Regions from separate parts of the Janthinobacterium darwini genome, predicted to be linked through region 2. Evidence: predicted binding sites of a transcription regulator. Region 2 holds the regulator's gene; each other region holds the start of a gene.
The links. Region 2 encodes sigma-54, which starts transcription at its own class of promoters, with help from an activator protein. Its sites were predicted from a motif close to TGGCANGNAANCTGCTTT; they were not measured.

Region 1: the regulator sigma-54 is predicted to act here: its motif matches at 3,340-3,357, upstream of ACQ4WZ_RS05380 (urease accessory protein UreD).
Region 3: the regulator sigma-54 is predicted to act here: its motif matches at 5,823-5,840, upstream of ACQ4WZ_RS14205 (PEP-CTERM sorting domain-containing protein).
Region 4: the regulator sigma-54 is predicted to act here: its motif matches at 4,679-4,696, upstream of ACQ4WZ_RS25710 (TorF family putative porin).

Annotation. Positions count from the first base shown of each region.
Region 1 covers NZ_JBNYXX010000001.1:1,171,711-1,179,166, reverse strand. Annotated here, with positions in the region: gene ureC (urease subunit alpha) at 1-1,690, opposite strand, end outside; gene ACQ4WZ_RS05390 (urease subunit beta) at 1,692-2,021, opposite strand; gene ACQ4WZ_RS05385 (urease subunit gamma) at 2,115-2,417, opposite strand; gene ACQ4WZ_RS05380 (urease accessory protein UreD) at 2,443-3,285, opposite strand; gene ACQ4WZ_RS05375 (EAL domain-containing response regulator) at 3,440-5,644, opposite strand; gene ACQ4WZ_RS05370 (sensor histidine kinase) at 5,819-7,456, opposite strand, start outside.
Region 2 covers NZ_JBNYXX010000005.1:74,960-82,415, reverse strand. Annotated here, with positions in the region: gene ACQ4WZ_RS23605 (enoyl-CoA hydratase/isomerase family protein) at 1-553, opposite strand, end outside; gene hpf (ribosome hibernation-promoting factor, HPF/YfiA family) at 690-1,049, opposite strand; gene ACQ4WZ_RS23595 (RNA polymerase factor sigma-54) at 1,119-2,597, opposite strand; gene lptB (LPS export ABC transporter ATP-binding protein) at 2,602-3,357, opposite strand; gene lptA (lipopolysaccharide transport periplasmic protein LptA) at 3,357-3,950, opposite strand; gene lptC (LPS export ABC transporter periplasmic protein LptC) at 3,976-4,587, opposite strand; gene ACQ4WZ_RS23575 (KdsC family phosphatase) at 4,633-5,166, opposite strand; gene ACQ4WZ_RS23570 (KpsF/GutQ family sugar-phosphate isomerase) at 5,166-6,200, opposite strand; gene ACQ4WZ_RS23565 (monovalent cation:proton antiporter family protein) at 6,285-7,456, shown strand, end outside.
Region 3 covers NZ_JBNYXX010000001.1:3,091,199-3,098,654, reverse strand. Annotated here, with positions in the region: gene ACQ4WZ_RS14230 (EAL domain-containing protein) at 1-2,911, shown strand, start outside; gene ACQ4WZ_RS14225 (phasin family protein) at 3,044-3,625, shown strand; gene ACQ4WZ_RS14220 (TetR/AcrR family transcriptional regulator) at 3,764-4,435, shown strand; gene ACQ4WZ_RS14215 (tetratricopeptide repeat protein) at 4,477-5,250, shown strand; gene ACQ4WZ_RS14210 (LOG family protein) at 5,262-5,795, shown strand; gene ACQ4WZ_RS14205 (PEP-CTERM sorting domain-containing protein) at 6,106-6,699, shown strand; gene ACQ4WZ_RS14200 (YgjP-like metallopeptidase domain-containing protein) at 6,787-7,299, opposite strand; gene ACQ4WZ_RS14195 (KGG domain-containing protein) at 7,438-7,456, opposite strand, start outside.
Region 4 covers NZ_JBNYXX010000006.1:255,112-262,567, forward strand. Annotated here, with positions in the region: gene gshB (glutathione synthase) at 1-333, opposite strand, end outside; gene gshA (glutamate--cysteine ligase) at 431-1,729, opposite strand; gene ACQ4WZ_RS25700 (ammonium transporter) at 1,934-3,469, opposite strand; gene ACQ4WZ_RS25705 (P-II family nitrogen regulator) at 3,481-3,819, opposite strand; gene ACQ4WZ_RS25710 (TorF family putative porin) at 3,831-4,598, opposite strand; gene ACQ4WZ_RS25715 (accessory factor UbiK family protein) at 4,868-5,116, shown strand; gene ACQ4WZ_RS25720 (YifB family Mg chelatase-like AAA ATPase) at 5,228-6,748, shown strand; gene ACQ4WZ_RS25725 (hypothetical protein) at 6,813-7,358, shown strand.

The DNA of each region.
Region 1 (7,456 bases), on a different contig from region 2:
AATAGCGCTGCGCCATGGGCAGCACGGCGGCCGCCTCGCACACCAGCAGCTGGCCGTCGGCGCGCACGGCATAGGTTTCCGGGTCCACTTCCATGTGCGGCGTGGCGCTGTTATGTATCATGTCGTGCTTGCGCAAGCCGCGCATGTTCTTCACGGCGATGACGGATTTATTCAGTTTCAGCTGATGCCCGATATCGAGGTCGTAGGCCGCCTGCGAGACAAAGGTGAAAGACTTTTTCAGGCCGCCGCCGAAGGCGCCGAACATCATGCGGTAATGCACGGGCTGCGGCGTGGGAATCGACGCATTCGGGTCGCCCATCTGCGCAGCGGCGATCATGCCGCCCTTTAAAATCATCGATGGCTTGACGCCGAAGAAGGCGGGCTTCCACAGCACGATGTCGGCGATCTTGCCCGCCTCGATGGACCCGACCACGTGGGAAATCCCATGCGTGATGGCCGGGTTGATCGTGTACTTGGCGATATAGCGCTTGGCGCGGAAGTTGTCGCTGCGCGCCGTGTCGGGCGCCAGCGCCCCCCGCTGCACCTTCATCTTGTGCGCCGTCTGCCAGGTGCGCATGATCACCTCGCCGACCCGGCCCATGGCTTGCGAGTCGGACGACATCATCGAGATGGCGCCGATGTCGTGCAGGATATCTTCCGCGGCGATGGTTTCGCGGCGGATGCGCGACTCGGCAAACGCCACGTCTTCGGCAATCGCCGGGTCCAGGTGATGGCACACCATCAGCATGTCCAGGTGCTCGTCGAGCGTGTTGACGGTAAACGGGCGCGTCGGGTTGGTCGACGAGGGCAGCACGTTGGACTGTCCCACGGCGGCGATGATGTCTGGCGCATGGCCGCCGCCCGCCCCTTCCGTGTGAAAGGTGTGGATGGTGCGGTCCTTGAAGGCGGCAAGGGTGTGCTCCAGAAACCCGCCCTCGTTGAGGGTATCGCTGTGCAGCGCAACCTGAATATCCATGCGGTCCGCGACGGACAGGCAATTGTCGATGGCGGCCGGCGTGCTGCCCCAGTCCTCGTGCAGTTTCAGGCCGATGGCGCCCGCGCGCACCTGCTCTTCCAGTGGCAGCGGCAAGCTGACGTTGCCTTTCCCCATGAAGCCAAGATTCATCGGGAAGGCGTCGGCGGCGGCCAGCATGGCGTGCAAGTGCCATGGTCCCGGCGTGCAGGTGGTGGCGGCCGTGCCCACGGCCGGCCCCGTGCCGCCGCCCAGCATGGTCGTCACGCCGCTCATCAGGGCTTCCTCGATCTGCTGCGGGCAAATGAAATGGATGTGCGTATCGACGCCGCCGGCCGTAACGATCATGCCTTCACCGGCGATAATCTCGGTCGCGCCGCCGATGGGCAAGGTCACGCCAGGCTGGATGTCCGGGTTGCCCGCCTTGCCGATGCCGAAGATCATCCCATTCTTCAAGCCGATATCGGCTTTCACGATGCCCCAGTGGTCGAGGATGACGGCATTCGTGATGACGGTATCCATCACCTCGGCCGCGCAGCGCTGCGACTGGCCCATGCCGTCGCGTATCACCTTGCCGCCACCGAATTTCACTTCTTCGCCGTAGATCGCATAGTCATGCTCGATCTCGATGAACAGTTCCGTGTCGGCCAGGCGGATGCGGTCGCCCGTGGTGGGGCCGAACATTTCGGCGTATGCGCTGCGGGGCATGCTGGCCATCTCAATCCTTTCCTGGTGGAGTGTCTTGCAGTTCGCCCATGACTTCACCATTGAAGCCGTAGACCTTGCGCTCCCCCGCCAGCGCCACCAGTTCCACCGTGCGCTGCTGGCCAGGTTCGAAGCGCACGGCCGTGCCGGCCGTGATGTTCAGGCGCATGCCGTAGGCGCGCCAGCGCTCGAAGGCCAGCGCCGGGTTGACTTCAAAAAAGTGAAAGTGCGAACCGACCTGTATCGGCCTGTCGCCCCGGTTGGCCACCACCACGGTGGCCGTGGCGCGGCCCACATTGAGGCTGATTTCGCCTTCTTCCAATTTGTATTCGCCTGGGGTCATGAGGGACTCCTTCAAAGATCGCGTTACGCTTGCCGGCGGGTCGCCAGCGCAAAAACAGCCATGACGCGGGTGGCGCCCTGGCCAATCAAAAAACTACGGTATCGGGTGGTGCACGGTTACAAGCTTGCTGCCATCGGGAAAGGTCGCTTCCACCTGGATATCGGGGATCATCTCGGCGATGCCATCCATGACGTCCGCGCGTGAGAGTATTTTCGTACCGTCCGACATCAGCTGCGCCACCGATTTTCCATCGCGCGCACCTTCCATGATGGCGGCGCTGATCAGGGCCACCGCTTCCGGGTAATTGAGCTTCAAGCCGCGCGCCAGGCGCCGTTCGGCCAGCAGCGCGGCCGTAAAAATGAGCAGCTTGTCTTTTTCGCGGGGAGTCAGGTCCATGGTTTTCCTTGCGCTTCTTTCCTGATTAAGTGTTCCAGATGCGGGGCACGACGGCGTCGCGTCCCAACATGGCGGGGCGTAGCAGCTGCCAGGCGGCCAGCATGATCGTGCGCGCCGCCTCGCTGTCGCCGCACAGCAGGCGCACCACCACCAGCGATTTCATCTGCGTGGCGCCAAACGCGGCGCCGGCAGGCACCTTGATCTCGCGCAAGGCAGCCAGCACGGCGGCAGAAACGGGTGTGCCGACGGCGATCAGGGTGGCGCACACCGTGTGCCCCCCCAGTCCCAGTGGGCTGGCCATCAGCGCGCCGCCGGCGGCCAGCACGCCCTGCTCCCACCACAGCAGCTTTCCGCCGCGGCGGATCTGCACCTGCTGGGCGATGCTGCCTTCATTAAAGATTTCGCCAGAGGCGCTGCGGCCCAGGCAGACGATGTCGCAGCCGATATAGCTGGCGTCCGCCGCCAGTTCCACCTCGTGACGCAGGCGCACGCACGCCTGGTCGAAGAAAATGCTTTCCTGCGGCAGCCACTCGATGGAAGCGCCGCTACCGGCGCGCAGCACGATGTGCTGGCCCGAGACGTGGCCATTCGCGCGGTACCACTTGGCCGCCCCCGGCGACGTGAGAAACGCGTGCGCGCCTTCGCCCACCGTGACGTCGACAGCCAGCTGGTCGCCGCCCACCACGCCGCCGGGCGGATGGATGATGATGGCGTGGCAGACGGCATCGCCTTCCGGATACAAAGGCTTTTGCACGCGCAGGGGGCCGCTGTGCGTGCGCTCGACCAGACGGCTGACGCCATCGTGCCAGGCAAATCCCAGGCGCAAGTGCGCCTGCCAGGCGTCATGTGCGCTGGCCTGTGAGGGCATGGCTGGGTGAGTACTGTCTGGCATGCGGGGCAATCGCGTAAATAAGCGATTACCTAAGCAGGATATGTGCCAGCATCAAGGGATGGAACCGTGAGAATTGCGCACCACGCTGCGGCAGACGCACCCGCATGGTGCATCGGCCGCACCGCGGCGTCTACGCCACGGCCAGCGCGCGCCGTTCGCGCAGCAAGGCCGTGAATGGTGCAGCAGCCAGGGGACGGCTGAAATAATAACCCTGCATTTCGTCGCAGCCGTGTTCCGTCAGGAAGTCCACCTGTTCGCGCGTTTCCACGCCTTCGGCGATGACGCGCATGTCCAGGTTGTGCGCCAGCGAGATGACGGAACGCGCGATGGCCGCGTCGCTGCTGCTGGTGGTGACGTCGTCGACGAAGGATTTGTCGATCTTCAGCACGTCGATGGGAAAGCGCTTCAGGTAACCCAGGCTGGAATAGCCGGTGCCGAAGTCATCGAGCGAAATGCCCACGCCGATATCCTTCAGGCGCGTCAGGGCGGCCACCGCCTTGTCCGGGTCGCCCATCACCGTGCTTTCCGTGATCTCGATGCCCAGGCAGGCGGGCGCGATGCCGTATTTGCGCAATGCCGCTTCGACGAAAGGCACCGTACGGTCCTGCGCGAACTGTTTACCAGACAGGTTGACGGCCACCTTGATGCTGCCCAGGCCCGCGTCGTGCCAGGCACGGATCTGCGCGCAGACGGTTTCGAGCACCCATTCGCCGATGGCGGTGATCAAGCCGTATTCCTCGGCCAGCGCGATGAACAGACCGGGCGGCACATTGCCCAGCACCGGGTTATTCCAGCGCAGCAGAGCCTCCGCGCCCAGCATGGCGCCCGTGCGCAAACACATTTGCGGCTGATAGTGCACTTCGAATTCCTCGCGGCCGATGGCGCCGCGCAGCTGCTGCTGCATGGCCAGGCGGGCGCGGATATCGCTGCCCATGCGCTCCGTGAAGAAAGCGTAATGATCGCGCCCCATTTCCTTGGCGCGCACCAGGGCCGTGTCGGCGTGGCGCAGCACGTCGTCGAGGCTGTCGCCGTCGGCCGGGCACATGGCGATGCCGATGCTGGTGGTCAGCGCCAGGCGCTCGCCACCGACACTGAGCTCTTCGCGCAAGCCGGCCAGGATGGTCTGCGCCAGCGCCAGCGTGCGGCCCAGCAGGGCATCGTCCTGCAGCAGGATCTGGAATTCGTCGCCGCCCTGGCGCACCACGGTGTCGCCCTCGCGCACGCAGCCGGACAGAAAACGCGCCACCACTTGCAGCGCCTTGTCGCCCACGGCCTGGCCGTGCGAATCGTTGATGTTCTTGAAGCGGTCCAGATCCAGGCACATCAGCACCACTTGCTGGCTGTCGCGCAGGGCGTTGGCGCGCGCCTGTTCGAAGCGCTCGCGCAGCAGCACGCGGTTCGGCAAGCCAGTCAGCGCGTCGTGGTAGGAAAGGAAGTCGATCAGATGCTGCTCGGCCTTGCGCTCGCTGATATCGAGGAAGACGCCCACGTAGTTGACAACGCCGCCGTCCGGGCCATGCACGGTGGACACGCTGAGCAAACAGGGATAGGTGTCGCCGCTCTTGCGCCGCGTCTGCACCTCGCCCGACCAGCAGCCGCTGCTGCGCAAGCCCTGGCGCATGGCCAGCAGCACCGCTTCACCCGTATATTCGGCGTGCAGGCGCATGATGTCCGTGCCCACCACATCCTGCGCCGCGTAGCCAGTGATGCGGGTAAAGGCAGGATTGGCCGTGACGATGATGCCGGCCGGATCCGTGATCAGGATGGCGTCCTGTGTGGCTTCGAAGACCTGGCCCGAGAGGCGCAGCAATTCCTCGTTGGCGCGGCGGATCTGCACTTCGCGCGCCAGGGTGCTGGCCACCTGTTCCAGTTCGGCCGTGCGTTCGGCCACGCGCCGTTCCAGGTTGGCGCGCTCCTGCGCCAGCTGCAGCTGCGCCCGCGCCAGGCGCACATGCGCATCGGTGCGGGCCAGGATTTCCTCGGCCTGGAAGGGCTTGGCGATGAAATCGACGGCACCCAGCGCAAAGCCGCGCACCTTGTCGTCCGTATCGTACTGGGCCGACAGGAAGATTACTGGCACCTGGCGCAGGGACGGAATCTCTTTCAGGCGGCGGCAGACTTCAAAGCCGTCGAGACCCGGCATGCGCACGTCGAGCAGGATCAGCTCAGGCGGGCGCGCCTGAGCCGTCCACAGGGCCAGCTCACCGTTCGGCGCCTGGCGCACCGCATAGCCGGCGCCGCCCAGCAAATCGCTCAACAGCTTCAGCGAAGCCGGCGTATCTTCAACGATCAGTACTTCGCCCTTAGCATTCACTTCGGAAAAATCGCGGTGCATGTAGCAGTTCTCTCAGCTTTGGATGAGGCGCGGCGGTCAGTTGCCACGCTGGACAAGACATTTCTTTGCGATGAACTACGTACTATCATCATAATCTTTATTGCAATTTAGCACCATCCATCGGCGGCACTTAGTCCGTCTTTTCATCGAATCCGATGTTGTCAGCCCACACTTTCAGGCATGTGCCAGCGCGCCCTCGCTATCCAGCAAGACACTCAACTGACGGTACTGGTGCTGGTCGAGCATGGCCTGCAGCGGCGCCAGCAACGGCGCCGCCGACGCAGGCAGGGCCGCCAGCAGCTGTGCCACCCTGGCCAGGTTCAATTCGCGCAGCGCCACCAGCAAGGCGGCGCGCTCTTCCCAGGCCAGCAGACGCAAGTCTTGCGCCTGCAGTGCCGGCAGTACTGCCGCCTGCGCTGGCGGGGCCGGCGGTACGGATGGCAGCATCCGTACCTGCGCCGCCTGCGCTGGAATACTGAAACGGAAGGTGGCGCCCTGCCCCGGCGTGGACTCCACCGTCAGTTCGCCCTTCATTAACTGCACGAATTCGCGCGAGATGGCCAGGCCCAGGCCCGTGCCATCCTTCGGTCCCGCGCTATCGGCCTGCACGAAGGGTTCGAAGATGCGCTGCTGGTCTTCCGGGGCGATGCCGATGCCCGTGTCGCTGACTGCGAAAGACAGGCGCCACGTGGCATCGTCGCGCCGCTCGCCGCGCACGCGCAAGGTAACCTTGCCGCTGCCGGCGAACTTGACGGCGTTCGACATCAGGTTCAGCAGCACCTGGCGCAAGCGCGTCGCATCAAGCAGTACCGCAGCCGGCAGGTCCGCGCAATCGAGTTGCAGGACCAAGCCCTGCTGCTCGGCGGGCATGCCCAGCATGTCCATCACTTCCTGCAACAGCGGCGCCAGCGCCACCACGGTCGCCTGCGCCTGCAAGCGCCCCGCCTCGCCCTTCGACAGTTCGAGGATTTCATTGATCAATGTCAATAAATGATTGCCGGAGCGGTGGATGATGGCCAGGTTGCGCTTTTCATCGTCCTGCATGTTGGGCGAGGCGGCCATCAGGCGCGAAAAGCCGATCACGGAATTCAAGGGCGTGCGCAGTTCATGGCTCATGTTCGCCAGGAAGGTGCTCTTGGCGCGGTTCGCCGCCTGCGCTTGGCTGACGGCCACCGACAGGGCGCTCGTGCGCTCGACCACCAGTTCTTCCAGGTGATGGCGGTGGCGCAGCAGTTCCAGTTCGGCCTCGCGGTGCGCGGTGATGTCGTAGTTGGAACCCACCAGGCGCACGGGCCGGCCCCGCCCGTCGCGGAAGATCACGGCATCGGCCTTGATGTAGCGGATGGCGCCATCGGGCCACAGGATGCGATACTCGTGCGTGAACGCATGGCCTGTGCCCAGTACGGCGCGCAAGGCCTCCTTGGCGGCCGGCACATCGTCCGGCACCAGCGCCGCGCGCCAGATCGCCGCCGGCGACATGTTGCCGGCCGCATCGGCCTTGAACTGCGCGTACATCTGTTCATCCCACTGCAATGCGTCGCTGCTGACGTTCCAGTCCCATATGCCGATGCTGGCCGCGCCGGTGGCCATCTGCACGCGCTCCTCGCTGCGTTGCAGGGCGCGGTAACGGCTGTCGAGCAGCGCCACCATGTCGCGGATGGAACGGTACAGGGTGCGCAGCTCGCCCAGGAACCACGCTTTCGGCGGCGTGCCGAAGGCTTCGCCCTGCCCCGCCTTGACGCCGGCCGCATACTGGCCAATCGCCTTCAGGGGCTTGAGCATCAGGCACCACATGAGCAGCCAGATGCTCGC
Region 2 (7,456 bases):
CCGTGTACAAGGCATCGGCCGCGTTGATCGTCAAGCCCGTCAAGCCCAGGTACAAGCCCAGCTGACCGGCCAGGCGAGACAGGAAATAACTGCCGCCCACGTCGGGAAACAGGCCGATATTGACTTCCGGCATGGCCATGCGCGTGCGGCCCGTCACAATGCGCAGGCGGTTGCCAGGCCCTGCCTGCGCCACGCCCATGCCGCCGCCCATCACCACGCCATCCATCACGGCGATATACGGTTTCGGATAGAAGTGGATTACATGATTTAAAGCATATTCTTCCGTAAAGAAATCTTCCAGCAACGCACTGCCGCCCTGCGGTGTGGCAAGGCCTGCATCGTAAAAGAAACGGATGTCGCCACCGGCGCACAGGGCTTTCTCACTGCTGGAACGGATCACCACGGCGTCCACCTGCGGATCGTCGCGCCAGGCCAGCAAAACGGTACTCAGAGCGCGCACCATCTCCAGCGACAGGGAATTCAGGGCTTTGGGGCGGTCGAGCACGATGTGGCCCGTGCGGTTGCGGATGGAGGTCTGGACGAAGTCGCTCATGGCAAAGTAAATAGAAGTGAGAACGGGCACATTCTAGCGCCTGTGAGGGGAACATAGCGCTCAACAGCTACGGGCGCAAAAAAGGGCGCAATGTGCGCCCTTAGTTGATCACAACCAGTTGAAAGTCGCAGGCCGCTTAGGCGGCGGCGAATTCTTCTTCCGAGTTGTCTGGCAGATGCTTGATCGCCTCTTTACCGTGCCCTTGCACTTTGGTTTTGTACTTCATCACTTGCCTGTCCAGCTTGTCGATCAGGATATCGATGGCGGCATACAGGTCGTGCGCCAGACTTTCCACATAGACAGTTTTGCCACTCAGACGCAAATTGACTTCGGCCTTTTGACGTTTTTCTTTCTCTTTGAGGTTATCCACGGTCAGAATCACGGCGATATCGATGACTTGATCGAAATGCCGTTTCACGCGTTCCAGCTTCGTTTGTACGTATTCACGGATGGCTGGTGTGACTTCGAGATGATGTCCGCTGATGGTGAGATTCATACACACTCCTAAAGATGATCGGGTTCGTGCGGTCCATCGTATCCGGCCCGCAGAGGAACCGAAAAAAACTTACAAACACTTACGCAGGCTCACTGGCGGAATTTTCAACGCTTCCCGGTATTTGGCAACAGTACGTCGCGCAATCACCATGCCTTGTTCCCCCAGCATGTCCGCAATCTTACTGTCGGATAAAGGATTTTTAGGGTCTTCTGCTCCTGTCAGTTGCACGATCAATGCCCGTATCGCCGTCGATGACGCTTCGCCCCCCGCTTCGGTGGCGACGTGGCTACCAAAGAAATATTTCAACTCGAACATGCCGTGCGGGGTCAGCATGTACTTTTGAGTTGTTACGCGCGAGATAGTACTCTCGTGTAAACCCAGTGTATCAGCTATTTCACGGAGCACAAGGGGGCGCATGGCAACGGCCCCATGCGAGAAAAAGTTCTTTTGTCTTTCTACTATCGCTTGCGCTACACGCAGGATGGTGTCGAAGCGCTGGCGCATATTCTTGATCAGCCACTTGGCTTCCTGCAACTGTGCGCCCATGGCACCCTCGCCCTTGCCCTGCTTGAGCAAGTTGGCGTACATGGCGTTGACGCGCAGGCGAGGCATGACGTCGTTGTTCAGTGTGACTTGCCAGCCATTGCGCGCGCGCTTGACGACGACGTCGGGCACCACGTAATCGGACACGTCCGAGGCGAACACGGCACCCGGATGCGGGTTGCACTGGCGAATCACCGTCTGCGCTTCGCGCAAGTCTTCATCATCGCAATCGAGGGCTTTTTTCAGCTTGTTAAAATCGCGCTGGGCAAACCAGGCCAGGTGTTTTTCCACAATGACGAGGGCCATGCGCCGCGTCACCATGGCGATGTGCGGCAAGCGCTTGATTTGCAGCGCCAGGCATTCGGACGCGTTGCGCGCGCCCACGCCGGGCGGATCGAAACTTTGCAACAGGGACAAGGCCGTACGCATCTCGTCAGCGTCGATTTCCAGCTCTTCCGGCAAACGCGCCAGGATGTCGTCGAGCGACTCTTCCAGGTAGCCATTGTCGTCGAGCGCGTCGATGATCAGCTCGACGAGCGCGCGGTCGCGCAACTCGAGCACCGTCACGCGCATCTGCTCCATCAGGTGTTCGCGCAAGGTGCAGTGGTGGGCTTCAAGTTGCGGACGGGAATCTTCGTCGTCGGGCGCCTTGCCCCTGCTCGCCTCGCTCCAGTCGCTGTCGCCGCCCTCCGCTGCGGCAGGGCTGTCGCCAGCCTCGCCATCAAAGGTTTCCGCTTCGGCCGGCGCGGCGGGTGCCTCCTGGCCTGGCGGCTGGGGCGGTGCTTCGGCCGGCGCGGCCGTGGAACTCAAGGCGCCGTCGGACAGCAGGCGCAGCGAACGGTCGAGCGGATCGTCGAGGCGTTCGAGCAAGGGATTGTCCGTCAGCAACTGCTCCAGCTCCTGGTGCAATTCCAGTGTAGACAATTGCAACAGGCGTATCGATTGCTGCAACTGCGGCGTCAGTGCCAGGTGCTGCGAAGTGCGCAGCTGCAATGATTGTTTCATTGGCTCACATACGGAAGTGTTCGCCCAGATAGACCCGGCGTACCGACTCGTTCGCGATGATGTCGTCGGGGCGTCCCGACGCCAGCACCGAGCCCTGGTTGATGATGTAGGCACGGTCGCAGATACCCAGCGTCTCGCGCACATTATGATCGGTGATCAGGACGCCGATATTGCGCTCCTTCAAGAAGCGCACGATACGCTGGATCTCGATCACGGCGATGGGGTCGACACCGGCGAACGGCTCGTCGAGCAGGACGAAACGGGGGTCGGTGGCCAGCGCGCGGGCGATTTCCACGCGGCGGCGCTCGCCGCCAGACAGCGACAGCGCCTGATTCTCGCGCAATTTTTCAATCTGCAAGTCGGCCAGCAATTTATCCAGGCGCTCCTCGATCTCGGCCTTCTTCAAGGGACGGCCTTCGACGGTCTGGATTTCCAGCACGGCACGGATATTGTCTTCCACCGTCAGCTTGCGGAACACGGACGCTTCCTGCGGCAGATACGACAGGCCCATCTGCGCGCGGCGGTGGATCGGCAGGCGGGAAATATCCACGCCGCTGATATCGATACTGCCGCCGTCCGACGGCACCAGGCCGACGATCATATAGAACGAGGTGGTCTTGCCGGCGCCGTTCGGCCCCAATAGCCCGACCACTTCTCCGCATTCGACTTGCAGCGAGACATCATGCACGACTTGCCGCTTGCCATAGGTTTTTTGCAGCCCGCGAACGATCAGGGTGCTGCCGCAACGAGTATTGTCCATTATTTATTTCCTGACGCGGGCGTGGCCGGCGCTTTCTCCGCCGCCGGTGCCTTGGGCTTCGGCTGGATCACCATGCGCACGCTGCCGCCATCGGGGGTGCTGGTGCCGCTATCGGAATTTTCCATCGCAAATTCCTCCTTGCGGCTGTCATACGAGATGAAGGCGCCGTTGGCCACGTCGGTCGGCTTCGTGCCTTCCAGGCGCGTCAACTTGGCCTTGGAAAACAGTTTCACGACTTCCGTCTTGTTGTTGTATTCCACGCGCTCCGCCTCGCCCTCCACCCACAGGTCGCCTGCGCCATCGCGCTTCTGGCGGAAGGTGGCCAGCTTGCCAGGATCGGCCCAGAAAGTGATGAACTGGTAGCCTTGCGGGTCTTCCGTGATCAGGGCCCGGCCCGCCTTCATGGTCAGAGTCCCTTTCACCAGCACCACATCGCCCGTCAGGGTACGCACCTGCTTGACGTCATCGACGTGGCCGCTACGAGCCGTGATGATGGCTTCCTTCTCGGAATCGGCTTTCTCGGCATGTGCCGTGCCCACGATGCCCAGCGAGCAAATGGTCGAGAATAGAGTCAATAGCAAGATGTTCTTCATAGTATGGTTTCCTTGTTTCATTCTGTCATTTTGCCGCCGCGGCCGGGCGCGGTTTCGGCGGGAGGACCATGCGCAGCGCATTCTGCACTTCCACCACGCCGGTGGCGTTATTGGCCTTCATGCCCACGCCATTGATGCGCGAGGCGCCCGTCAAGATATCGACAGGCACGTTCGTCTCCATTCTTTCCTCATCCGGGAACACCGTCAGCGCTTCCGTCTTGACCGTCAGGTTCTGTGACTTCGGACTGGCCACGCGGTCGATCACGACATTGCGGTGCAGTTGCAGCCGGGTATTGTCCTGGTCGATATGCGCCAGTTCCGCATTCATGTTCATCGGCGGCATGCCTGGCGACAGTTTGCGCACGAAAGGCTGGTCGATATCGGATGAATCGTCCAGCGGAAAATGGGTGAGCTTGGTGCCCGACACGATATAGCTGGGCTTACCCGTCAAGTCCATGCGCACCAGGCTGAAATTGGTGATGAAATAGTCTGGCTCATCCTGATGCTTGCTGGCCGTGATGTCCAGGCCATTCTTGTTCATCACTTCCAGCAGCCAAAAGCTGCCCAGCGCAAAGACGACTGCCCCCAGCACGGTAAAAATCATGCGCCAGCGATGGGCGCCTCCTGGCTTACGCATAGGAATTCACTCTTTCAAATATCACTGGCGGCGAGGCGGTACGCCTCATTCCAGGAACGGCGCCATGACGCGCGCATAGTTGTTCTGGGCGCGCAGCACGAATTCACAGATCTCGCGCACCGCGCCGCGGCCGCCGCCGGCTTGCGTCACATGGTGCGCCAGGCCCAGCGCTTCCGGACGCCCGCCTGGCACGCTGACGGCAAAGCCAACGCGGCGCAGGATGGGCGCATCGATGACATCGTCGCCGATATAGCCGCATTGTTCTTCCGTCAAGCCCGTCAGCGCCAGCAATTCGCGAAACGGTGTCAGCTTGTCATGACCGCCCTGGTGCACATGGGTAATGCCCAGGTCTTGCGCGCGGCGCGCCGTGATGGCCGAGCGGCGCGCACTGATGATGGCCGTCTGCACGCCCGATTCCTGCAGCAGCTTGATGCCCAGGCCATCATACACATTAAACGTTTTCATCATCTCGCCATCCGGGCCGAAATGCAGGCTGCCGTCGGTGAGCACGCCATCGACGTCAAAAATCATCAGTTTGACCTTGGCCGCCCGCGCCAGGTTGTCCGCAACGCTGTCCATCAGATCACCTTCGCTTGCGTCAGATCATGGATATGCAGGGCGCCCACCAGTTTGCCGCCGGCATCGACGACCAGCATCTGGTTGATGCGGAACTGCTCCATCACGGCCACGGCGTCCACTGCCAGGCGTTCGGGCGCGATGCTGCGCGGCTGCGCATGCATGACGTCGCGGATCGCCACTTGCGTGAAATCCTGCACGCGCTCGAACATGCGGCGCAAGTCGCCATCGGTGAACACGCCCACGGGACGGTCATCCGCATCGACGACGGCCGTCATGCCCATGCCCTTCTTCGTCATTTCTTCCAGCGCCTGGAGCAAGGAAGCGTCCACGGCCACCTTGGGCACCCGTTCACCGCTGCGCATGACGTCATGCACATGCGTGAGCAGGCGACGGCCCAGGGCGCCGCCCGGGTGCGAGCGGGCAAAATCTTCTTCCTTGAAGCCGCGCAAGTCCAGCAAGGCCACGGCGATCGCATCGCCCAGGGCAAGGGTCACAGTGGTGCTGGCCGTCGGCGCCAGGTTCAGCGGACAGGCTTCTTTCTCAACAGAAATATCCAGGTGCACGTCGGCCAGCTGAGCCAGGCTGGAGTTCGGTTTACCCGTCATGGAAATGAGCACGCCGCCCATGCGCTTGACGACGGGCATGATGGCCATCAATTCCGACGATTCTCCGGAGTACGATATGGCAATAAAAGCATCTTCCGAAGTGACCATGCCCAAGTCGCCATGGGCCGCTTCGGCCGGATGCACGAACAGGGCCGGCGTACCGGTGGAAGCGAGCGTGGCGGCAATCTTGCGTGCGATATGGCCGGACTTGCCGATGCCGGAGACGACGACACGCCCCTTGCATTGCAGCAACATCGCCACGGCGCGGCCCACGCTGTCGTCCGTGGCCAGGCGCGCGTGCAGCGCAACGATGGCGTCGGACTCGATCTGCAAGGTGGTGCGGGCCAACGCGACGGCGCGCTCGGTCGTCGCTTGCATGTCAATTCGATCAAAAGCTTTCAGCATTGTTTTTTCATGGGTTACACTCATGCCCAAAGTATAAACGAATTAGGAAAGCAAAAAACTTGCCAGTCACAACAAACAACGATTTCCATTGACCGCACCGGGCAACCCATGTTTTCCTCGCTTGAACTGACCCTGATGTTACTCGGCAGCGCCGTGCTGGGCGTGGTCGCTTTCAGAATGTTGCATTTGCCGCCCATGCTGGGCTACCTGGCTGTCGGCATCGTCATCGGCCCCCACGCGCTGGGGCTGGCGGCGGAAAACGAGGCCAGCCACACCCTGGCCGAATTCGGCGTCGTCTTCCTGATGTTTTCCATCGGACTCGAATTCTCGCTTCCCAAATTTCTCGCCATGCGGCGCATCGTCTTTGGCCTTGGCATGGCGCAGGTGGTCACCACCATCATCGCCACCGTCGTCTTCGGCTGGTTCGTCGGCCGCTACCTGTCCGCCTACATCCACCTGAGCTGGCAAGCCGCCTTCGCCCTGGGCGGCGCGCTGGCCATGTCGTCAACGGCCATCGTCTCCAAAATGCTCACGGAACGGCTGGAACTGGAAAGCGAACACGGCCGCAAGATCATCGGCATCCTGCTGTTCCAGGACCTGGCCGTGGTGCCCCTGCTGATCCTGATTCCCGCCCTCACCCGCGATTCCGACAATCTGGCCGAAACCCTGGCCTGGGCCGGCGGCAAGGCCCTGCTTGTCCTCATTTTGCTCCTCTTCATCGGCCAGAAGCTGGTGCGGGGCTGGCTGACTATCGTCGCCAAGCGCCGCTCGCAGGAGTTGTTCATGCTCAACCTGCTGCTGATCACGCTGGGCGCGGCCTGGATCACGGAACGGGCCGGGTTGTCGCTGGCCCTGGGGGCGTTTGTTGCCGGCATGCTCATTTCCGAAACGGAATTCAAGCATCAGGTGGAAGAGGATATCAAACCCTTCCGCGACGTGCTGCTGGGCCTGTTCTTTATCACCGTCGGCATGCTGCTCAATATCCGCGTGGTGCTCGACAACTGGTGGCTGGTCTTGCTGCTGCTGTGCGGCCCCGTGCTGCTGAAATTCGCCCTGATCGCGGGGCTGGCCCGGCTGTTTGGTTCCAGCAACGGCGTGGCCCTGCGCACGGGGTTGGGACTGGCGCAGGCGGGCGAGTTCGGCTTCGTGCTGCTGAACCTGGCTGGCGGCATCAAGTTGATGGACCCGTTCGTCGTGCAGGTGGTGCTGGCCTCGATGGTGCTGTCGATGCTGGTGGCGCCCTTCCTCATCGCCAAGTCCGATGCCATCGTCATGAAACT
Region 3 (7,456 bases), on a different contig from region 2:
CGTGCGCACGGTCAATGAGGCGCTGGGACTGATGCCGGCGGCCGCCCAGGCGCCCGTTGTGCCGGGCGCGGGCGATGGTGCGGCCCCTCCCGCCACTGGCAAGCTGGCCGGCATCGATCACCAGGTCAGCGGCTACCTCGACGAAGTTGAGTCCAGCAGCCAGCAGATTTCGCAGCTGGCCAGCCAGAGCGAAGGCCATGCCGCCATGCCCGAAGACCTGGGCATCATGACCGAGCGCCTGTCGCGTTCTCTGTCGAGCCTGCAGGCGGTGAGCCTGCGCCTGACGGCCCTGATCGAACTGGGCATCGAGCTGGGTGCAGAACGCGATCCGCGCGCCTTGATCGAGGCGGGTTGCAAGGTGGCGCAGAATATTTGCGTCTCCAAGTACGCCTGCATCGGCGTGCTGGAAGAGGGCGCCGAAAAGCTCAGCTATTTTTCGTCGTGCGGTGCAGAGAAAGACCTCGAGCGTATCGCCAGCGCACCGCGCACGGGTATCCTGAACCGCTTGCTGGAACAGCGCCAGCCCTACCGTGTAAATGGCTTGAAGGGCGACCCCGGCGCGCTGGGTCTGCCCGACACGCACCCGCCCGTGCACTCCTTCCTGGGCGTCGCCATCGCCTCGCGCGAGCGCAGTCACGGCTGGCTGTACCTGGTCGACAAGCTGGGGGCGAACGAGTTTTCCGAAGTCGACGAGCGGGTGGCCGCCACGGTGGCGGCGCAGATCGCCGTCGCCTATGACAACCTGCTGCTGTACGACGAGATCAAGCGCCACCACGAGCAGCTGACCCTGGACATGGCGGCGCGCATCCGCCTCGATGAAGACTTGCGCCGCTTCCGCCTGGCGATGGATGCCACGGCTGACGCGATTTTTCTCGTCGACCGCGCCGGCATGTGCTTCGTCGACGTCAACCAGACTGCCTGCCGCATGCTGGGCTTTGAACGCGAGGACTTCCTGCGCGTGGGGCCGGGGCGCGCGAACGAGGGCGAGACCCAGTTGGAAGAGCTGTACAACAAGCTGCTGGCCGGCGACCAGGGCGGCCCGATGACGGAATTGCAGCTGCAGCGCAAGGATGGCTCGCCGCTGTCGGTGGAAGTGCAGCGGCGTACCCTGCGCTCGGGGCAGAGCTGGATTCTGGTGGCCGTGGCGCGCGACATCACCGAGCGCAAGGATGCCGAGCAGCGCCTGATGAAGCTGGCCCATTTTGATACCTTGACGGGCTTGCCGAACCGCAGCCAGTTTTACGCCTCGCTGACGCACTCGCTGTCCCAGGCGGCCGAGCACCAGTGGGCCGTCGCCGTGCTGTTCATGGACATCGACCGCTTCAAGAATATCAACGACACCCTGGGCCACACCATCGGCGACGACCTGCTGCGCCAGTTTTCCAGCCGCCTGGTCGATTGCCTGCGCGTGCGCGATACCATCGGCCGCTTTGGTGGCGATGAGTTTGCCACCATCCTGGTGCTGCCAGAAGGCGCCCAACATGCCGTGGGCGTGGTCGACAAGATCCGCGAAGCGATGCGCAAGCCTTTCGACTTGCAGGGCCACGAGGTGACGGTGACGGTCAGCATCGGCATTTCGGTGTTCCCCGAAGACGGCGTCGATGCGGACACCCTGATTCAGTACGCCGACACGGCCATGTACCGCGCCAAGGAGGCCGGGCGCGATGCCTTCCGCTTCTTTACGGCGGAAATGAATGCGCAATCGATGGCGCGGCTGGACATGGAAAATGCCCTGCGGCGTGCCATCGACAACGAGGAATTCGTACTGTTCTTCCAGCCCAAGGTGAATATCATCTCGGGGCGCATCAGCGGCGCCGAGGCGCTGATACGCTGGCGCCGCCCCGGCCACGGCATGGTCTCGCCGGCCCTGTTCATCCCCCTGCTGGAAGAAACGGGGCTGATCGTGCGCGTCGGTAACTGGGTGCTGGACGAAGCCTGCAAGAAGATCAGCGAATGGTGTGCCAGCAGCATCGGCCCCGTACACCTGTCGGTGAATGTGTCGGGTATCCAGTTTTTCGTCGGCGGCCTGGAAGAAGAGGTCCTCAAGGCGATCAGCAAGCACGATATCGCGCCCGACCTGCTGGAACTGGAGCTGACGGAAAGCTCGCTGATGTCGAATGCCGAGGAAACCATCGCCGTGCTGCGCAACCTGAAGGCGCTGGGCATCCAGATTTCCATCGACGATTTCGGCACCGGCTATTCCAGCCTGGCCTACCTGAAGCGTTTCCCCATCGACAAACTGAAGATCGACATCGCCTTCGTGCGCGAAGTGACCAGCAATCCGGACGACGCGGCCATCGTGCTGGCCATCATCAGCATGGCGCACAGCATGAAGCTGGAAGTGATCGCAGAAGGCGTGGAAAACGATGCGCAACTGGCCTACCTGCGTCGCCACGGCTGCGACGAGATGCAGGGTTATTATTTCAGCCGCCCCGTGCCGCAGGAAGAATTCGAGCAGATGCTGATGGGCGGCAAGCTGCTGCAGGCGCCGCAGGATGCCGATGGCGACGAACAGCAAACCTTGCTGATCGTCGACGACGATGTTTTCATGCTCGACGTGCTCAGCGACTTCCTGGCGCAGGACGGCTACCGCATCCTGACGGCGCAGACGGCCGCGGAGGGCTTCGACATCCTCGCGCGCCACAAGGTGCAGGTGATCCTCTGTGACCAGTGCATGCCGCTCATGAGCGGCACCGAATTCATGGAGCGGGTCAAGCACTTGTGTCCCGCCACCTTCCGCATCATGCTGTCGGCCTTCGCCGACCTGACGCCCATCATGGCGGCCATCAACCGTGGCGCCGTCGACCGCTTCTATACCAAGCCGTGGAAAGGCGCTGTGCTGCGCGAGAATATCCGCGAAGGCTTCCGCCTGCACAAGCTGCTGCATGGCCCGGTGAAAGCGGCCGCCTAGGGGGGCATTGGGTGCGCTGGCGTACGTTTAGAAGCAGCTTTCTATCGAATTAGACTCCCGTCTCTAGTTTTGCTCTCTAGAATAAAAAGCATCCATGAAGTGGCATGGCCTTTCATATGACGGGAGCGGGCGATGGTGAAGAAATTGAAGGAGTTGACGGAAGACAAGGAATTGGCGAGCGCCGTGCGCGCGTCCGCGCAGCAGATCTGGCAAGCGGGCCTCGGTGCCTTCGCCAAGGCGCAGGAAGAGGGCGGGCGCGTGTTTTCCAAGCTGGTGAAGGACGGCACGGAGTTCCAGAAGCGCGCCGAAGACAAGGTGGCCGATGTCAGCGACAGCGTCAGCAAACTGGCCGATGGCGTGGGCAAGCAGGCCAGCGGCTCCTGGGACAAGCTGGAACAGGTGTTTGAAGAGCGCGTGGCGCGTGCTCTGGCCACCATCGGCGTGCCCATGCAAAACGATATCGCCGCGCTGCATGCCAAGATCGATGCCTTGAGCCTGCAGGTGGCAGCGCTGTCCGGCAAGGCTGCGCCGGCGCCCAAGCCGAAGGCTGTGGCCAAGCCCGCCGTGAAAGCGGCGCCGAAAGCAGCACCGAAGGCGGCCGTCGCCAAGGCCCCGGCCAAGCCGGCAGCCAGGGCCGCGCCGCGCGCCGCAGCCCAGCCAGTGAGCAAGCCTGCTGCGAGAGCGGCGGCGAAGAAAAAAGCGCCGCCAGCCTGAGTCGGCGCAGCATTCCTCCAGCCTGCTCGCGCAGGCTTTTTTTTGCCCGGACTTTTCGCCGGCGCCGTGGGGCGGCGTGTTTCATTACGGCTATCTAAGGTGGTATGCTTGAGGCAGAACACAGAGAGATTGCCCGCCATGCTACAAAAAGCACCACGCCGTACCCGCGAACGCATCCTGGAGTTGTCGCTACGCCTGTTCAATGAGTTTGGTGAGCCGAATATCACGACGACCGTGATTGCGGAAGAGATGAATATTTCGCCGGGAAACCTGTATTACCACTTCCGTAACAAGGACGACATCGTCAATTCGATCTTCGTCCAGTTCGAGGCGGAAATCGAACGCATCCTGACCGTGCCTGACGGGCGCCGCTCGAATATCGAGGATGTCTGGCTGTATTTGCACCTGATGTTCGAACTGATCTGGCGCTACCGCTTTTTCTATCGCGACCTCAATGATTTGCTGTCGCGCAACCGCAAGCTGGAACTGCACTTCAAGCTGATCCTGGCGCACAAGATCAAGGTGGCCACGCAGCTGTGCGAAGATTTGCGCAGCGAACAGTCCCTGGAGGCGTCGGACATGGAAGTCGCTGCCATGGCGACGAATATGGTGGTCGTTGCCACCTACTGGCTGTCGTACGAGTATGTGCGCAACCCGCGCAAGTATAGCGAGCAGCAATCGATGTCCGATGCGCTGGCGCGCGGCTGCTACCAGGTCCTGTCCCTGATCGGGCCGTATTTGCGCAATGAAACGCATTTGCTGTTTCGCAAACTGTCGGAAGAGTATGTGACCAAACTCAAGAAAGACTGACACGGTCGCTGGCGGCAAGTGCTTATTTACAGGAGAAATGTATGGCTTGGAAACAATTCCCCTATCCGGGCGAAGCATATGTCTACACGCCGCAAACCCTGGAGGCAGCCTGGGCGCGCCTGCATGCGGGCGACGTGGAACCGTTTCCCACGCACGCGGCGCTGGTGCAGGCCTGGCTGGCCTTCCACGCGGGCGACTTCGAGCGCGCCGTGAAGCTGGGCCTGGCCGTCGGCGTGCCCGGCTATGCGGTGGCGCACAAGGCGACCTGTATTTATGCCACGCACCTGGAGGTGAACGACAGCCAGAAACTCGACATGTACGAAGAAGTGGCCGAGCGCTGCGAGCGCCAGCAGAGCGAGCAGCCGGACAATCCGGCCGGCTACTACTGGCATGCCTACAGCCTGGGCCGCTACGCGCTGGGTACGTCCGTCGTCAAGGCCCTGGCGCAGGGCATGGGGGCGCGCGTGCGCAACAGCCTGGACCGCACGATGACCATGGCGCCCATGCATGCGGAAGCGCATATCGCGTTTGGGATATATCATGCGGAAATTATCGACAAGGTCGGCGCCATGATAGGCGGCCTGACCTACGGCGCCAACAAGGAAGATGGCTATCAGCACTTCAAGACGGCGCTGGCCCTGACGCCGTATTCGGCGCTGGCGCACAGCGAGTACGCGCGGGCCTTGAACATGCTCGACGGAAAGAAAAAGCTGGCGGAAGCGCTGGCCCTGTATGAAAAGGCGGCCGAGTGTGTGGCCCTAGACGCCAAGGAACGCCTCGAGGTCGAGGCGGCGATCGATGAACTGAAAGGGTAGGAAATACTGTGATCAAGGCTTTATGTGTGTACTGTGGCGCTAACGCGGGTGTCTCGCCCGACTATGCGGTGGCGGCGCGCGTGCTGGTGGCGGAAAATATCTCACTGGTGTATGGCGGCGGCAAGGTCGGCCTGATGGGCGTGATCGCCGATGAAGTGCTGCGCCTCGGTGGCGAGGTGACGGGCGTGATTCCCACCCAGCTGGTTGAACGCGAAGTGGGCCACACGGGCTTGACGCGTCAGTTCATCGTGAAGGACATGCATGAACGCAAGGCGATGATGGCCAGCCTGTCCGATGCCTTCATCGCCATGCCCGGCGGCTATGGCACCCTGGAAGAGCTGTTCGAGATGCTCACGTGGGCCCAGCTGGGCTTGCATGCCAAGCCCATCGGCCTGCTCAATGTTGACCGTTTCTATGATGGCCTGATTGCTTTCGTGGAAAACGGCAGGGAACAGGGCTTCATCCGCCCGCAGCACGCGGCTTTCCTCAACGCCGATGCCGATCCTGCCGCGCTGGTGCAGCGCCTGAAGGACTGCGCGCCCTAGCGTCGTCGATGCCTTGCGATACAGCCATGCCTTGGAAAGTGCATGGCTTTTTTGTTTCCGCACGGGAAAATTGATCGCGCTCAACATTTCAATTAATAAAAATATATCTAAAATATTTCCTTCGAGGCATGTTTTTTTGAAAATGAAGATGCTTTTTATGCATGGATGTGGTCTACTGGCATGGTTCAAAAGTTAGGAATATCGGACACCGACGAGTGTTGTACGGACTCCCAAAAAAAGGTGCCGATCCGTTTCCAGTTGCCGCAACCACGCTACTTCATCATCTCGAAAGGATGCTATTTTGAAACCAATGACCCTCTTGCGCGCGACTGCTGTCGCTGCCCTTCTCGCCGCTGGCGGCGCCCACGCGCAAACCACTACCATCGGCTTCGATGCGCTGGAACAGCCCGGCATCCTCGGTTCCCTTTTCCCCTCCTACTCGGAAGGCGGCTACGATTTCAACAGCAGCTTCCTGGGTCTGTTGAGTTCTGCGCATCAGAGCAGCTTGGCCTACGCGGGCTCGGCCGGCCTGAGCGCCACGCTGCTGTCGACGACAACCTTGAGCCGTACCGACGGTGCTGCATTCTCGCTCAGCTCGATCAGCCTGGCTGACTTCGTGAGCCTGCCCGGTTCCTACGACGTGACCTTTGTCGGCCATCAGGTGGGCGGCGGCACGGTGACCCAGACCTTCAGTCTCGATGGCAGCCATACTTTCAGCGATTACACGTTCACGGGCTTCGACAATCTGGTGTCGGCATCGTGGAAGGAAGGCGCCTTGCACACCTTCCAGGTCGATAATATCGCCGCCAGTGTGAGCGCCGTGCCCGAACCGGCCACGTATGGCATGCTGCTGGGCGGCCTGGGCCTGCTGGCCTTCCTGCGCCGCCGCAAGAACGCCGCCTGAGCCTGAATTAGCGCCGACCCTGCCGGCGAACACGAAAAAAAGCCGCCTTTTACCAGGCGGCTTTTTCACGCCGGTCGACACCGGCCGTCACGACCACAGGCGCTGGCCCGACAGGTCGAGCTGGGTCAGGTACAGGCGCACGTCGAATTCGTACTGGTGGTACTGCGGTTCCATGTACGCACACAGCTTGTAGAAGGCCTTGTCATGTTGCTTTTCTTTTACATGCGCCAGTTCGTGCACGGCGATCATGCGCAGGAATTCCAGCGGCACTTCCTTGAACATGGTGGCCACGCGGATTTCATGCTTGGCCTTGAGCTTGCCGCCCTGCACGCGCGAGATCGAGGTATGCAAGCCCAGCGCATGCTGGATCACGTGGATCTTGCTGTCGAACGCCACCTTGTTAATGGGCTCGGCGTTGCGCAGGAATTCATTCTTCAAGTCTTGCACGTACTGGTACAACGCCTTGTCGTTGCGCACATCGTGCGCATTCGGGTAGCGTTTTAACAGGACTTCGCCCAGCTTGTCTTGCGCGATCAGTTGCTGCACTTGCGCTTGCGTTTGTTCGGAATAGGCGCTCAGGTATTTCAGGGATGGCTGCATGCGGGGAAGGGCGGGGTGGCGGGGAAGGCGAGAATGTACCATACCGCCGCCCCCCGCGCTGCGCCGGCCCCGGCATGGGGCCGCCAGCGCCGCCCCGTGCCGTCCTCAAGCCGTGCGTGGCAGGTCAGCCAGTCAGCACTAGCCCTGGCCCTTGTCG
Region 4 (7,456 bases), on a different contig from region 2:
GACATGCGCGCCCTGCTTTTCCGCCAGTTCCAGCAGATACGTGCCGTACACGTATTCCATGTCGAACGGCGGGTCCTTGCGTTCGATGATGGCGTCCAGGGCCGACAGGCGCACTTCCTCGCGCGAGACAACCTTGTACCAGTCGTGCTCGTCGCCGGTCAGCTCGATGTGCTGCACATGGGCCGTGACGATGCCCTCTTCCAGCGCCATGTCCTTCTGCTCGAAGGCGTAGACGGCGTGGCCGCGTTTGGCCGCTTCGCGCATCATGGCGAAAGTGGAATCTTTGTAAGTCTTGAAGCCTGCCAGCGGGTCGGCAAGGAATGCAATTTTCATGGTGCGTCCAATCGGGGAGCCTGGATAAGGAATGCTTGATTCTAGCCGAGATCGCCAGGCGCAGTAGTCACCGCGCCCGGCAAGCTGCTGGGATCGATCAATACACCTCGGGATTCGGGTCCGTGCGCTCCATTTCCAGCGATGCAGCCAACAAGGCCAGTCGCGCCACCACGCCATACACATAGAAGCGGTTCGGCGCGGCCGTGCCCGGCTTGGCCTTCAAGTCCGGCACGGCATGCTGCTGGGCAAACGCCAGCGGCACGTACTGCGAACCGGGCGCGTTCAGGTTCTGGTCCACGCCCCGCTCCGCGTGCACGCGATAGAAACCGCCCACCACGTAGCGGTCGATCATGTAGACAACAGGCTCGGCCACGGCATCCTTGATGCTTTCAAACGTGGGCACGCCTTCCTGGATGATGACGTCGGTGACGACTTTGCCGTCCTTGACGATGGACATCTTGTCGCGCTGCTTGCGCGACAAGTCGCGCACTTCGCTGGCGTCGCGCACCGTCATGATGCCCGTGCCATACGTGCCCGCATCGGGCTTGACGATGACGAAGGGCTTTTCCTTGATGCCGTATTCCTTGTATTTCTTGCGGATCTTGGCCAGCAGCACGTCGACGCTGGCGGCCAGCGCATCTTCGCCCTCGCCTTCCTGGAAGTTGACGTCACTGCACTTGGCGTGAAACGGGTTGAGCATCCATGGATCGACATCGATCATCTTGCCGAATTTTTTCACCACCTCATCGTAGGCCGTGTAGTGGTTGCTCTTGCGGCGCAGGGCCCAGCCCGCGTGCAAAGGCGGCAGCAGGCTTTGTTCATGAATATTTTGCAAGATATCGGGGATGCCGTCCGACAAGTCGTTATTCAGCAAGATCGTGCACGGATCGAAATCCTTCAAGCCCAGGCGGCGGCCGTTATTCAGGCGCACGAGCGGCTCGATGACGAGCATGTTGCCATCTGGCAACGCCAGCGGTGTCGGCTGGGTGATCTCGGGCGACCACGAGCCCAGGCGCACGTGCAGTCCCGTCTGGCGGAAGATCTGCATCAATCGCGCCACGTTTTGCAAGTATTGCGGCGTGGTGTTGTGCAATTCCGGCACCATCAGCAGGTTGCGGGCGTCCGGGCAATACTTGTCGATGGCAGCCATGGCCGCCTGCACTGACAAGGGCAGCATTTCCGTGGCGAGGTTATGAAAACCGCCGGGGAACAAATTGGTATCGACGGGCGCCAGCTTGTAGCCCGCATTACGCAAATCCACCGAGCAATAGAAGGGCGGCGTGTGCTCTTGCCACTCCATGCGGAACCAGCGCTCAATGGCCGGCGTCGCGGCCAGAATCTTTTTTTCGAGGTCGAGCAGCGGTCCGGTCAGGGCCGTGACGAGATGGGGAACCATAGTTACATCCTTAAATTATGTGCAGTATTCAAAAAAGCACACAGAACTGCCGACTATATTACCGTGTAAGTACCCCAAATCGGGGCAAAAGCCTTGTTTTAAAGACCTTTTCCATTCCCACAACGAAAAAAAGGCACCTCAAAGAGGCGCCTTTTCAAGCCTAGCATGCCGCGCCGGGGCGCTGACATGCCAGATCATTATCATTTAGCCATGATATGCCTGTTCGCCATGGCTGGTGATATCGAGGCCTTCGCGCTCTTCTTCTTCCGGTACGCGCAGGCCGATGACGATGTCGACCAGCTTATACGCGATGAGGGAGACCACGGCCGACCAGATGATGGTGGTGCCGACCGCTTGCGCCTGCACCCATACCTGGTGTCCGATCGAATACGGGTCAGCCGACATCTTGTTGGTGACATAGTCGAAGATGCCTTGACCGCCCAGTTGTGGTGCAGCAAACACACCCGTCAACAAGGCACCCAGGATACCGCCCACGCCATGCACGCCAAACACGTCGAGCGAATCGTCGGCGCCGATCAGGCGTTTCAGGCCGTTCACGCCCCACAGGCAGATGACACCGGCCAGCAAGCCGATGACCAGGCCGCCCATCGGGCCGACAAAGCCCGCCGCCGGGGTGATCGCCACCAGGCCGGCAACGGCGCCCGATGCGCCACCGAGCATGGATGGCTTGCCTTTGCTGATCCACTCGCCAAATACCCACGACAGGGTGGCGGCAGCAGTTGCCAGCAGTGTGTTGACGAAGGCCAGGGCCGCCACATCGCCCGCTTCCAGCGAGGAACCGGCATTGAAACCGAACCAGCCCACCCACAACAGGGAGGCGCCGATCATGGTCATCGTCAGCGAGTGCGGCGCCATCGATTCACGGCCGTAGCCAACGCGCTTGCCGATCATGATCGCGCCCACCAGGCCCGCGACAGCGGCATTGATGTGCACCACGGTGCCGCCGGCGAAGTCCAGCGCGCCTTTTTGCCAGATCCAGCCAGCCTTCAGGGCTTCGCTGGCTGAGGTAGCGGCATTCGTGATCAGGTCAGGACCGGTCCAGAACCACACCATGTGGGCGGCCGGCAGGTAGGCGAACGTGAACCACAGCACGACGAAGGCCAGCACGGCGGCAAACTTTGCGCGCTCGGCAAAGGCGCCGACGATCAGTGCGCACGTGATGGCGGCAAACGTGCCCTGGAAAGCCACGAAGACGAACTCGGGAATGACGACGCCCTTGCTGAAGGTGGCGGCGGCGGCAAACGTGCCCTTGGCCGGATCCCAGATGCCGTTCAGGAACAGGCGGTCGAAGCCACCGAAGAAGGCGGTTTTTTCCGTGAAGGCGATCGAGTAGCCATAAATACACCACAGCACGATCACCAGCGCGAACACCATGAACACTTGCATCAGCACCGACAGCATGTTCTTCGACCGCACCAGGCCGCCGTAGAACAGGGCCAGGCCGGGGATGGTCATCAAAATCACCAGCAAGGTACTGATCATCATGAAGCTGGTATCGCCCTTGTTGGCGACGGGCGCAGCTGCTGGCGCGGCAGCTGCCGGTGCCGGAGCGGTAGCTGCGGGCGCTGCGTCAGGAACCGGCGTCACGGCGGGAGCGGCGACGACAGTAGTCGTGGCCTCTTCCGCCTTGGCGGGGGCATCGGCAAAGCTCGGCGTGGCAAGGCCAAAAGCACACAGACAGGCTATCCCAGCGAGCAATTTTGTTATATTTTTACGCATCAATATTCCCCTTAGAGCGCTTCGTTGCCGGTTTCACCGGTACGGATGCGGATGACTTGTTCCAGGTTGTAGACGAAGATCTTGCCATCGCCGATTTTACCGGTACGCGCGGCACCTTCGATCGCTTCAATGGCCTGGTCGACAATGGCGTCATCCACGGCCGCTTCAATCTTGGTTTTTGGCAAGAAATCGACGACATACTCAGCGCCACGGTAGAGTTCCGTGTGACCTTTCTGGCGACCAAACCCTTTGACTTCGGTGACGGTAATGCCTTGCACATTGATAGCCGACAAGGCTTCGCGCACTTCGTCCAGTTTGAACGGTTTAATGATTGCTGTAATCATTTTCATGGCATTCTCGCTTAAAAGGTTTTGGACACGGTCAGCACGAGACCGGATTTCGCCAGGTTCTTGCCATTCGGCGCCAGCGAAGTGATATTGGCTTTGACGTAGGCCAGGGCGACTGTTGCCACGCCGAAATCCTTGGTGACACCCAGCTTGTAATCGGTATAGCTGAGGGCATCGTTGTGCTCGACCTTCTGACGGCCCACATGCAGGTTCAGCAGATAACCTTCGTATACATCGATATTCGCGCCCACATCGAGGTAGCCGCTGTTCTTGCTGTCAGCCACGCCAAACAGATTGGTCGTCGAGTGCGAGTACTTGATGTAGGCCGGACCATAGCCGAGCTGGCCATACAGCTCGAAGGTGTTCGCGTTGGTGCTCAGCCCATTCGAGGGATAGAAGTAGTACAGGCCGCCCACATCGTAGGTGAAGTCCTTGCTGATCTCGCCACGCTTGCCGCCGTAGATATCCCATTCCAGGTTGGTATCGCCGCCGCCGTCCTTGATCCATTTGATGCTCGACAGCCAGGTGCCTACATACAGGCCCGTCGGATTGTGGGTGTAGTCGGCACCACCGCTGATGGCAGGATCGAGTCGACTTTGCGAGATCCCACGGTAACGATAGTCGCTGGTCAGCGCCACGTTATAGCTCACCACGTTATCAGGTACGGCTTCGGCCGCAGCAGGCGCTGCCACTGCATCCTGGGCCATGGCGCTACCGCACACGGCGGTCATGGCCAGCGTCAACGCTGCTACTAAAGTCATGTTCTTGGACAGATTCTTCATGGCGATTCCCTTTTATTGAACTTTTAAAGCGGTTGAGGTTTAAAATCTTGGCTGGAGATCACAAAGCGTTCATAGCTTCTTTAGCAGAATACGTGCCAGCTCTCTTGCCACCTTGACAGGTGCATTTCCGTCCATACATACCCTGCAAGCCGCCAGGACTGCGCTAATGGACTGCTGAAGCACAATGAACCGCCCAGTTTCGCACCAGATTAACGCCGCTGTGCACCGCAATGGTGCGATGCACAGGCCGCACCATAAAAGGACTGACCATGGACATGAATACCTTCTTTAACGACTTGCAAGGCAAGATCCATCAAGCCATCGAAAACTCGCCTGCCAAGGATATCGAGAAAAACGTGAAATCGATGATGACCCAGGGCTTCGCCCGTCTCGATCTCGTCACGCGCGAGGAATTCGATATCCAGGCACAAGTGCTGGCCAAGACCCGCGCCAAGCTGGACGCACTGGAATTGCGCCTGATCGAACTGGAAACGCGCCTGAACGACCCAAAGGCATAAAGTACCGCCAGCAAGGTCGCGTTATTGACAACCTTGCTGGCATACCTCAAGCCTGACACCTTTTCAAGGACTAGACTGATCCTGACCGCGCCCGCGCTAAAGGGGAGTCTGATGAGTCTGGCCGTCCTGAAAAGCCGCGCCCTGGCCGGCATGGAGGCACCCGAGGTAAGTGTCGAAGTCCACCTTGCCAATGGCTTGCCCTCCTTTACGATAGTCGGCCTGCCGGACACCGAAGTGAAGGAATCGCGCGACCGCGTCCGTGCCGCGCTGCAAAACTGTGGCTTTGACATGCCGGCGCGGCGCATTACGGCAAATCTGGCGCCTGCGGACCTGCCCAAGGAATCGGGCCGCTTCGACTTGCCCATTGCGCTGGGCATCCTGGCCGCCTCCGGCCAGTTGCCAGGCGACCAATTACACCATTACGAATTCGCGGGTGAACTGTCGCTATCGGGACAGCTCCGCCCCATCCGTGGCGCACTGGCCATGACCTTTGCCATGCAGCGCAGCCAGGCTGGCGCGCCACGCGCCTTCATCCTGCCGCAGGCGAACGCGGACGAGGCGGCGCTGGTCAGTGATGCCTGCATCTATCCCGCCCACAGCCTGCTCGAGGTCTGCGCCCATTTTGCCGCGCATGCCAGCAAGACCGCGCTGCAGCGCCATCAGCCCGTGCTGGCAGCGCAGGTTTTTGCGTATCCCGACTTTGCTGACGTACAGGGGCAGCAGCAGGCGCGGCGCGCACTGGAGGTAGCGGCCGCAGGCGGCCATAACGTGCTGATGGTGGGGCCACCGGGCGCGGGCAAAACCATGCTGGCCAGCCGCTTCCCCGGCGTGCTGCCGCCCATGAGCGATGAAGAGGCGCTGGAATCGGCCGCCGTGCATTCCCTGAGCGGCCACTTCAAGGTGGAACACTGGAAACGTCGTCCCTATCGTGCCCCGCACCAGACGGCGTCCGGCGTGGCCCTGGTGGGTGGCGGCAACGTGCCGCGCCCGGGAGAAATCTCGCTGGCCCACTGCGGCGTGTTGTTTCTCGATGAAATCGCCGAATTCCAGCGCCGGGTACTCGATGTCTTGCGCCAGCCCATGGAATCGGGCGTCATCAGCATTTCGCGCGCGGCCCGCCAGGCCGAATTTCCTGCCCGCTTTCAGTTGATCGCCGCCATGAATCCCTGCCCATGCGGCTATCTGGGCCACGCTTCCGGCCGCTGCCGCTGCACACCGGACGCCGTGCTGCGCTATCACAGTCGCCTGTCCGGCCCGCTGCTCGACCGTATCGACTTGCAAATCGAAGTTGCCGCCATGCCGCCTGCGGCGCTGGGCAGGCACGCAGGCGCTGGCGAAAGCACGCAAGCCATCGCCACCCGGGTGGCGGCAGCCTTTGCTCTGCAATTGGCACGCCAGGGGAAAGCAAACCAGCACCTGAGCAGCATGGAAATCGAACAACATTGTCATCTGGAAATACATGGTGAGCAGTTGCTGCATGGCGCCATGTCCCGCCTGCACTGGTCGGCACGCACCTACCACCGGGTACTGCGCGTGGCACGCAGCATCGCAGACCTGGCGGGCAGCCCCGCTATCACGCAGCCGCATGTCGCCGAAGCGATCCAGTACCGGCGCGTGCTGCGCGAGATATAAAGCGGCCAGTGACCGCCACACGTGCGCGATTGCGCGTGATTGGCGGCACTGCTACCATCTGCTGATGAAAAAACCATCACTTGCCCTCTTCCTTGCCATGCTCGCTACAGCCTGCACGCTGGCCGCCTGCAGTCCGAAATTCGACTGGCGCGACTATCGCAGCCCCGACGCCCAGTTCACGGCCCTGTTTCCAGGCAAGCCGGCCGTGCTGACGCGCGAGATCGATCTCGATGGCAAGAAAGTCAGCCTGACCATGACAGCGAGCGAAATCGATGGCAATACCTTCGCCATCGGCAGCGCGGTGCTCGACAGCGCAGAACAGGCGCAAGCTGCCCTGCCCGCCATGCAGACAGTTCTGTTGAAAAATATCAACGGCACCGTGCGCAGCGAAAAAACCGCATCGGCGGCCAGCAGCACTGCTTCCGGAACGCGCCAGCGCACTTCGCTCAGCATCGAGGCGAGCGGCACGCAGCAAGGCAAGCCTGTCTTGCTGGTCGGCCGTTTCGTGGCACAGGACAAGCACATCTTCCAGATCATCATTCTCGGTGAAGAGCGCAAGCTGTCGCGTGACACCATCGACACTTTCATGGATTCAGTGAAACTGGATTGAGACTTAATGATCGCTTAAACAGGCAGCTGCCTGGAGCAGCCGCCCTTGTAAATACGTGTGCTGTCCAACAGATAGCCCTATCCGGCTCGCAAATGCGT